Regions from separate parts of the Acidovorax sp. ST3 genome, predicted to be linked through region 3. Evidence: predicted binding sites of a transcription regulator. Region 3 holds the regulator's gene; each other region holds the start of a gene.
The links. The regulator FliA, encoded in region 3, starts transcription of late flagellar genes. The targets are predictions, from matches to a motif close to CTAAAGTTTNNNNNNNNNNNGCCGNTA.
Positions count from the first base shown of each region.

Region 1: DNK89_RS01210 (YjfB family protein) is a predicted target of FliA. The motif match lies at 1,272-1,298, and genes of this name have one in related genera.
Region 2: DNK89_RS15805 (FlxA-like family protein) is a predicted target of FliA. The motif match lies at 1,598-1,624, and genes of this name have one in related genera.

Region 1 is NZ_QKVP01000001.1:265,624-268,842, forward strand. It holds gene DNK89_RS01205 (FAD-binding oxidoreductase) at 1-993, shown strand, start outside; gene DNK89_RS01210 (YjfB family protein) at 1,030-1,245, opposite strand; gene DNK89_RS01215 (dihydrolipoyl dehydrogenase) at 1,348-2,763, opposite strand; gene DNK89_RS01220 (YigZ family protein) at 2,897-3,219, opposite strand, start outside.
Region 2 is NZ_QKVP01000004.1:683,938-687,156, forward strand. It holds gene DNK89_RS15800 (flavin-dependent oxidoreductase) at 1-1,119, opposite strand, end outside; gene DNK89_RS15805 (FlxA-like family protein) at 1,243-1,590, opposite strand; gene DNK89_RS15810 (RNA polymerase sigma factor) at 1,727-2,545, shown strand; gene DNK89_RS15815 (YdeI family protein) at 2,610-3,218, shown strand.
Region 3 is NZ_QKVP01000007.1:222,276-225,494, forward strand. It holds gene flgA (flagellar basal body P-ring formation chaperone FlgA) at 1-326, shown strand, start outside; gene flgM (flagellar biosynthesis anti-sigma factor FlgM) at 421-741, shown strand; gene DNK89_RS22290 (hypothetical protein) at 784-1,158, shown strand; gene DNK89_RS22295 (RNA polymerase sigma factor FliA) at 1,282-1,998, opposite strand; gene DNK89_RS22300 (hypothetical protein) at 2,165-2,962, opposite strand; gene flhF (flagellar biosynthesis protein FlhF) at 2,955-3,219, opposite strand, start outside.

The DNA.
Region 1 (3,219 bases), on a different contig from region 3:
GCCGCGCTCTACATGGCGACCTATGGCACGCCCAATATTCAGGCGCTGACCCGGGCCAGCCGCGCGTTCTACGATGCGCCGCCGCCTGAATTTGGCGCCGACCCCATCCTCTCGCCCCGGGGCGTGGTCTATGTGGCTGGGCCGGATCAGCTGGACTTGCTGGAACAGACCTACGAGGAAGCGCGCTCCACCTCGCCCAATGTGCAGTGGGTGGAGCAGGCCGAGCTGCTGGCGATGCTGCCCTGCCTGAAGCCCGAGGCCGTGGCCGCCGGCATGAGCGAGCCCGAGGCGGCCGATATTGATGTGAACGCCCTGCACCAGGGCTACCTGCGCGGCCTGCGCCAGCGCGGCGGCCAGGTGCTGACCCACGCCGAGGTGACGGCCGTGCGCCGTGACGGCGACGTGTGGCAGGTGACGCTGGCCGACGGGCGGGTGTTTGCCGCCCCCACCATCGTCAACGCTGCGGGTGCCTGGGCCGATGTAGTGGCAGGCCTTGCGGGTGTGCCGCCGATCGGACTGGAGCCACGCCGCCGCACGGCGTTCACCTTCCCGGTGCCCGAGGGCATGGACGCTACCCATTGGCCCGCCGTGATCGGCATTGACGAAAGCTTCTACTTCAAGCCCGACGCAGGGCAACTGCTGGGCTCACCGGCCAATGCCGACCCCACGCACCCGCACGATGTGGTGCCCGAGGAGCTGGACGTGGCCACCGGGATTTATCACATCGAGGAAATGACCCGGTTCCAGATACGCCGCCCATCGCACACCTGGGCCGGGTTGCGCTCGTTTGTGCGGGATGGCGACATGGTGATTGGCTGGGACAACCATGTGCCCGGCTTCTTCTGGCTGGCCGGGCAGGGCGGATATGGGATTCAGAGCGCGGCGGGCGCCTCGTTGCTGGCGCGGCAGCTGCTGCGCGGCGAGCCGCTGGCCGGGGAGTTGGTGCGCGAGGGCGTGGGGGTGGAAGGGCTGTCGCCCGCGCGTTTGCGCTGAGCCGCCAGGGCCGAGAGAGAGGGGGGGCTCAGCCCCTCAGGCGAACGTGTTGACGTTGGTCCCCAGCGTACCGCTGGTGGCCAGCTGAGGCTGGGGCATGGACTGCTGCATGGCGTCGATCATGGTGGCGGCCGACACGGCCTGCATGTCCAGCGCCTTTTTCAGCACCACCATGTTCAGGGCGTCGGACGTCTTGGCGCTGGCCAGGCTGGTAGCGGTGTTGACGATGCTGTTGGTCAGGGCGACGTCCATGGTGACTCCTTGAGGCAATGGTGGTTTATCGGCACTACAAAAGCGAGCTTGAGGGTTGTTACATGTGCAGGGGGCGGTGAAGCTGCGCTGTTCTGCGTTGCCTTAGTCCAGCGCAGGCACCCCCAGGGCCGGGCAGGCGGCCAAGTCGGAAGTGCGGGCGTTCGGCAACTGTCGGGCTGCGTCGCGCAAGGCGGTGCGCAGGCCTTCTTCCAGCGTGGGGTGGTAGAACGGCATGCCCAAAAGATCATGCACGGTCAGCTGCTGCTGCACGGCCAGGGCCAGCAGGTGGGCGAGGTGCTCGCCATCGGGGGCGCACAACTCGGCACCCAGCAGGCGACCACTCGCGTGGTCGGCATAAACGCACAGGCGTCCCTGGTTGCGCTGCGCGGTGCGGGCGCGGCCCTGGTTTGCGTAGCTGGCGGTGCCAGTGATGGTGCTGTGCGGGTTCATGTCGGCCACGCGCGGCCCCACCACCGCCACGTTGGGGTCGGCGAACACGATGGAGAGCAAGCTGCGGCGCCGAAATCGCGTGAGCCTTGGGGCCAGGGCGTTCAGGCCTGCAATGTGGCCTTCATCGGCCGACTCGTGCAGCAACGGGGTGTGGGTGTTGGCGTCGCCCGCCAAAAACACCGGCAGGTCGCCAATCTGTTGGGTTTGCGGGTCTACGGTGGGCAAGCCGCGCGCATCCAGCGGCACGCCCAGCGTCTCGAGGCCCAGGTGTTCGATGTTGGGCACCCGGCCCATCGCGGCGATGACCTGGTCCACCACCACGCGGTTGGCGCCACTTGCCACCTCGATGCCTCCGGGCACCTCGCGCAACTGCGCCTCGGCGCCCATGTGCAGGACCATGTCTTGTTTCAGCAGAGCGGCCAGCTCGGCATTGAGCGTGGGATCGCTCAGGCCGGCCAGCGTGCGACCGGTGGTGAACGCCGCCACCTGCAAGCCCAGCCGTGCAAGGGATTGCGACAGCTCCACCCCGATCGGTCCCATGCCAATCACTGCAACGCGGGGGCCGAGACTGGGTTGCTCGAACAAGGTGTCGGTGGTGAGCATGCGGTCGCCAAACGCCAGCCATTCATCGGGCACGCGGGGGCGTGAACCCGTGGCGATGATGATGCTGCGTGTGGCGTAAGCCGTGCCGTCGATGTCCACCGCACGTGGCCCCAGCAGCGTTGCACGCCCTGACCTCTGGGCGCTGCCCAGCCCGTTGGTGGCCTGGGTGGCTCCTGCCACGAAGTCATCTCGCAGTGCGCGCACGCGCTGCAGCACGGCAGGCAGGTCAGCGGTCAGACCACTCGCGCCGCGCAGACCGAATTCTTCAAAGGTGTGGCGGCGGTGGAAGGCGTTGGCTGCCTCGATCAGCGCTTTGGACGGCATGCAGCCCACGCGCGCGCAGGTGGTGCCCCAGGGGCCTTCGTTCACGATGAGGTAGCGGTCGGTGCGCTTGCGCACTTCGCGCAAGGCGGCCAGGCCCGCCGTGCCGGCGCCGATGATGATGGTGTCGAGCGGTTGGGGCATGGGGCTCTTTCGGAGTCGGAAAAGCCGGAGTGTGTAGCGTGAACGGCCCCACCGCTGTAGGCATGCACGCCGTTTTACGAGGGCGCTGTGGGGGGGCGCTTCCCAACCCTTTGTATGAAGGCGTAGCCCGGGGTCAGGCCTCGACATCCGACCAGCCCACGCGGCCTTGCCCATGGTCGTTGACGCGTTGCACAAAGGGCGCCGCTTGTGTTTGGGGCAGGCGCAGTTGCAAGGTGACCAGGGTGCCATGCTGAACGTCCACCAGTTCGGCGCCTGCCGCCTCGATTTCTCGGCGCAGCAAGCCCTCCAGGGCATAGGGCACCTGGCATTGCAAGGTGGTCATGCGCTGCAGCGTGACCTTGGGGGCGGTGAGCAGCGCCTGGGCAATGGTGTCGGTGTAGGCGCGCACTAGGCCGCCCGCGCCCAGCTTGACCCCGCCAAAATAGCGCACCACAG
Region 2 (3,219 bases), on a different contig from region 3:
CCGGTTGCGCAGCACCAGCGCAGAGATGTCCTTGCACAGCTTGTCGTCGTAGGCGCGCAGCGCCTGCGGGCCCACGCCATGCGCAATCAGCTGGGCGCCCAGCACGCGTGCATCCACAATGGCCTGGCTGGCCCCGTTGGAGCCCACGGGGTACATCACATGCGCCGCATCGCCCAGCAGCGCCACGCGGCCGTCCACCCAGGTGGGCACCGGGTCTCGGTCGATCATGGGGTATTCAAAAATGTCCTTGGCACCGCGCAGCATGGCGGGCACGTCCAGCCAGCTGTAGTTCCAGCCGTCGAAGTGGTGGATGAACTCCTCCAGCGCCACGCGCCGGTTCCAGTCGCCGTGCTGCCAGCCGCCCTGGTTGTCCACCGTGATCTCGGCGATCCAGTTGATGGTGGCCAGCCCTGTGGTCGGGTCGGGTGGCGTGATGGGGTAGAACACCACGCGGTGCCGCAGCGAGCCCACGCCCACAAACGACGCGCCCGTGCGCACCGGCACCCCCGGCGTGGTACCCCGCCACATGATGGCGCCGCCCCACTGGATGGGGGGCTGCGTGGGGTGCATTTGCGCCCGCACGGCCGAGTGCAGGCCGTCGGCCGCAATCAGCAGCGAGCCCGCCACTTCACGCTTCTCGCCGTCGCGTGTTTCGACGATGGCGGTGACGCCATTCGCATCCTGCCGGTAGCCCACCACACGTTGCCCCAGCTGCACGGCGTTGTCGCCCAGGCGGGCTTTGACAGCGTGGTACAGCATCATCTGCAGCTGACCCCGGTGCACCGAATACTGCGGCCAGTGGTAGCCCGCCTCCAGGCCGCGCGGCTCGGCATACACCTCGTTCCCGTTGCGGCCCACCAGCGCCCATTCGCGTGCCTGCAGGCCAATGGTGTCCAGCACGTCGTTGCCAAACCCCAGGTCGTGCAGTTCGCGCACGGCGTTGGGCTGCAGGTTGATGCCCACGCCCAGCGGCTGCAGTTCCGGCACCGTTTCAAAGACGATGCAGGGCACGCCGATCTGGTGCAGGGTGAGGGCGGTGGCCATGCCACCAATGCCACCCCCGGCGATCAGCACGGGGTGGGCGGAAGAAGGGTGTGAAGTAGTGGGTGCGCCAGACATGCCGAGATTGTCCATGCAATAGCGGGTGGAGCTTGTCGCGGACGCCGCAGGCCCATGCGGCGCCGGACGCATGCCGGGGGCGGTGTGCTGCAGGTTGGCAGCCTCCTCACCAAGCCCTACTGCTCAGGCGTAGGTATCGACGTTGTTGCCCAGCCCAGCAGATGGAGTCTTTGCCGCCTGGGTCTTCTTTTGCTGCGCGGCATTGGCCGCCGCCTCTTCGGCCTTCGCCACCTGGGACAGTTGTTGCTCTTGCTGTTGCGCGCGCTGTATCGCCGTAATCTGGGCTTGCACCATCTGGATCTGCGCCTGCAGCAGTTTGGCCTTCTCTTGTTTGGCCTTGGCGTCCATGTCGGAACTGACTACGCCCTTGAGTTCCTCCGTCAGCTCGCGCAGCTGCTTTTGCAGCTTGGCGATGTCGCTGCTGCCGCTGGAGGAAGAAGGTTTGACGGAGGTGGTGCTGGCAACTTGCATCCCTGGTTATCGGCAAGACGCAGGGAAAGTTGACGGTCCCTTCGCAAAGCGGGCTCTTGAACTGAGCGCCGCCACCCCATGCCGAACCAGGGTCTGCCGATGTACGGCTTGCCGCAGCCTGTGGCACCATGCCCCGATGCAGAACGATGAACACCTGATGGCGCTGGTGAACGCCAACCGCAGTACCCTGCTGCGCGCCGCTACGCGCCTGCTGGGTCCTGCCGAGGCCGAGGACGCCGTGCAGGACGCCTACGTGCGTGCGCTGGAGGCCCAGGCCCCGGCGCTCAATGCGGCCCAGGCGTGGCTGTTGACGGTGGTGCGCAACCTGGCCATCGACCGCCTGCGGCGGCGCCAGTGGATGGCCCAATGGCTGACCGAAGCCACGCAGACTGCGCATGGCGCTGTTGCCGGTTCGGTCGCGCCCTCGGCAGAGGCCGATGCCGCGCTGGCGCAGCAAGCCATGCTCGCATTGCGGCGGCTGGCGGCGTGCGTCACGCCCATGGAGGGCGCCGCAGTGCTGCTGCATGCGGTGTTCGATGCCAGCCATGCCGAGCTGGCACAGGCCACCGGCCGGACGGAAGCGGCCAGCCGTCAGCAATTGCGCCGCGCATTGCAGCGCCTGCGGCAAGCCGAAGCGCAGGCCCGCCACGGTGATGAACGCGGTGAACCCAGTGACGGCGACCCGGCGGTGCTGCGCCTTTATCTGCAGTCTTTGCAACTACGGGACCCGCAGGCCCTGTGGGCCCTGCTGCGCCAGCCGCCCGTGAGTGCGATGGCGACGCAGCGCTCCGTGCAACCCGTACCACCGCGTGCCTCGCGCGCACCGGCCACGGTGGGTGGGGTGGTTCAGGTGGGCGGGCAACTGGGGTTGGTGCTCACGCTCGACGGCGTGACACTGTGCGTGTTGCCCCTGGGACCCTGCGCCGAGCTGGCCCAAGACATCGTGGTGGCCTAGCCGACCCACCGGCACAGCAGCAAGAGCCCGCCCGGCAGCACTCAGGAAGGACGTTCGCAACACCATGGCCTCCCAGACCACCCCCACGTTCTTCGCCACCCCCCAGGCATTTCGCCAGTGGCTGGAGCGCCATGCGGCCAGCGCGCCGGAGTTGCTGGTGGGTTTTCACAAAGTGGGCTCGGGCCGCCCCAGCATGGGCTGGTCGGAGTCCGTGGACGAAGCCCTGTGCTTTGGCTGGATCGATGGCATCCGGCGGCGCATTGACGAGCACACGTATTCGATTCGCTTCACGCCGCGCAAGCCGTCGTCGATCTGGAGTGCGGTCAACATCGCCAAGGTGGAGCAGTTGCAGGCGGCAGGCCGCATGACGGCTGCGGGGCTGGCCGCTTTCGCGCACCGCAAGGCCGACAAGTCGGCCATCTACTCGCACGAGCAGGCGGGGGTGGCCGAGCTGCCGGTGGCGCTGCAGCGTGCGTTCCAGCGCAACAAAGCCGCGTGGCGGTACTTTCAGGAATCCACACCGCCCAGCTACCGCAAGGTGATGCTGCACTGGGTCACATCCGCCAAACGTGATGCGACCCGGGAGGCCCGGTTTGCGCAGCTGGTGGCCGCCTGCGCAGCGGGTGAGCGCATTGAACTGTGGGCGAAGCGGCCGCCCAGTACCAAGACTTAGC
Region 3 (3,219 bases):
CCAACGACGCCACCGAGGCCGAGGTGGATTGGGCGGCCGATGCCTCCCCCGTTCTGGCCAACCCCGATCTCTGGGTGGGTCAGACCGCCGCTCGCCAGCTCGTGGCGGGTCAGGCGGTGCGCCAGGCCATGGTGCGGGCCCCGCTGCTGTTCAAGGCGGGTGCGCAGGTCAAGGTGGTGGCCCAGGGGCCCGGCTACGCGGTCAGCTCGGCGGGACAGGCGTTGACGGCGGGCTCGGCCGGACAGACTGTGCGCGTACGCATGGAGAATGGGCGTATCGTGAGCGGAACTGTGAACGATTCTGGGACGGTGGACGTCACTCTGTGATGACGCCCCGGTAATAAATGGCTAAAGTCCGGGCCAAATGGGTCGAAAACATTGCTACTGATGCCCCACATCCAACGGGGTGGTGGAGAGAGCGATGAAGATAGGTCAAACACCGGAACTGCCGGGCGGGTTGCCGCCGACGGGGCTTGCCAAGCAAGCCAAGGCTCCCGCCAGCGCTGCGGAAGGAGCCACGAAAGACGCACTGGTTGCGTCATCCGCCGGTGTGCCCGTCACGGTGTCCACCGCAGCCCGCGCTCTCAGCCCCGCCACCCGCAGCACGGCCGATTTTGATGCGGGCAAGGTCAAGGCCGTGCGCGCTGCTATCGAGAAGGGCGAGTTTTCGGTCGACGCGGAAGCCATTGCCGACAAACTGCTGTCCAACGCCCAGGAGATCCTGTCCCGCTCCCGGGGCTGATCTGCGTTTTGTTAGAGGGCGCAATTCATCGCACAATGCGCCATGACTCTGGAAGAATCTCTCTCAGCTGTTGAACAGCGGATCGAACAAGTCTCCGCCGCACTTCTCGCGGCAGATCCCCTCTCTCTGGAAAAACACAGTACGGCCTTGCGCGATGCGGCGGCCGATTTCTCGCGTGCGCTCGAACAAGCCGCCGCGCGTGGCATGCCGCTACCGGCTTCGCTGCAGAAGCGTGCGGATGCCATCCGCACCATGCTGACTTTGCACCGTGACAGCCTGGCCCGGTTGGCCGCCGTCACCGACCGCCAGGCCGCAGGCTTGTTGCCTCCGTCCAATGCAGCTTCTACCTACGGGGACGGCCTGGGCGCGCGGGGAGCTGCGCCAGGAGTGGCGCGCATTTACCGCTCTGCGGGCTGAGCACCAAAGACTTTTCTGAGGGAGGGTCGGGCCGGGGCGCAAGAGGTGCCCGCCCGCGCAGCCATCCAAACTGTTGGCCCCGCAATGCCTTGTGTTGCCCGGCTCGTGGCCCGACGCGCGGGCTCAGTGTGAGCGCATCTTGGCACGCAGGCGGGCAATCGACTGGCTGTGCAACTGGCACACCCGAGACTCGGTCACACCCAGCACGGCTGCAATTTCCTTGAGGTTCATGTCATGTTCGTAGTACATGCCCATGATGTGCTGTTCCCGTTCCGGCAGGGTCTTGATGGCGTTGACCAGTGACGTCTTGAGCCGCTGATCGCGCAGCAACTCCACCGGGTCGGCCGCGCTGTCGGCAACGTGACGGTCCAGAAACCCGTCCTCGTCGTCGTTGCCATGTGTCATGTCTTCCAGGTACACCAGCTGGGTGCCTCGTACCTTGCCCAGCAGGTTCTGGTAGTCCGCCAGGCTCATGCCCATTTCGCCGGCTATTTCAGACTCCAGCGGGCTGCGGCCCAGCTTTTGTTCCAGCCGGTGCACGGCGTGCTCGATGTCTTTCTGGCTCTTGCGCGAGCTGCGGCTCATCCAGTCACCCTCGCGCAACTCGTCGAGCATGGCGCCCCGGATGCGCTGGGTGGCGAAGGTTTCAAACTGCACGCCCTGCGCGACCTCATAGCGCGACAGAGCTTCGGCCAGCCCCATCATGCCGACCTGGATCAAGTCATCCAGTTCGACATTGGGAGGCAGCTTGGCGATCATGTGGTGCGCAATCCTCCGTACCAGCGGTACATGCTGGCGGATCATGGCATCGCGATCAAGCTGGCCTTTGGCGGTGTACATAGAGAGGGTGTTATGCACTGGTAGGGCGGGTATGCGATCTTGTTCTGGAGCCGCTTGGGGGTGCCATCGCCCGAACTTCATCCGCCTCGCGGGGCTGGCGACTGGCCAGACCGTTGGGGGCAGTGCGGGTCAACGTGCGTACGTAGAGGTGCATCACAGGCTCTGGTCAGTGGCTCCGGACAAAATGCGCAGGCATGCCTGTCAAGTTGCTGGGTGTCAGCGCAGCCAGCGCTCCGTTCATAGTGCCCGCATTTTCCAGCAGTTGCAAGGCCAGGCGCTGAAGCTCCTGGGGGTTCTGCGTGGCAATAGTGGTGGTTCGTATCGGGCCGCCCAGATGGCGCTCGGCACATGCCTGCAAGGTCATCAGCTGGGACTGGGCCTTGCGGCGTTCGGCGGCGGTGTTGCCGTGCAGCAAAGCGGCCACCATGCAGGGCAAGCCAGTGTGTAGCGCAATCTGCTTGAGGCTCTTGTAACTGGTCATCACGCCCGCTGCGCCACTGCCCATGACCACCAGCGGCACCGTAGCCGTGTGGGTGAGCAGGGGCCCCAGGGTGGAGGCTGGTGCGTGAATCACCATGAGGCCGTAAGTCCTGAAGCAGGGCAGCAAGCTCTCCATGGGCGAGCGTGTGCTGTCGCTGGCCTTGCGGCTCAGGTGCTGCAGCCCCTTGGCCGCTGGAATCACGGCGAGCGAGGATGCGGTGGCGCCCAGGTTCAGGCTGGCGCCGTCATTCCACGTGGCATGTTGCAGCAGGTGCAGCAGCCCGGGGCTGTCGTCGGACTCCTGCGCCGTGCCGTCGAGCACCACCACCGGATAGCCCAGCCGCTGCAGGCTGGCGCAGATCTGCCATAGCGTTTCCAGGCCGCTCGCCGTGTTGCCCTGGCTGGCGACTGCCAGCAGCCGCAGCTCTGCCTGCGGGGTGAGGCTGTGCAGGCTGGCCGCCTGGTGAAAACCCAGATCAAGCATCGACCAGCCCCCCCTCCGTCACGGTGTCAGGAGAGTGCGAGAAAAAGAAGTTCAGGTCCGTGGCCTTGGGGTCGAAAGCCGACTTCGCCGGCGACCGCATGGAGGCGCTGATGAGCTGGTGGGCGTTGGCACGCTCCCAGTCCTCGGGCACGCGCTGGCCGTTGGTCACGCCGCGCAGCACCATCTGGTGGCGGATCAGCGCGTCAATCGCGGGGCCCAGCTTCACCGCTTCGTCCACCTTGGACAGGATGGCTTGC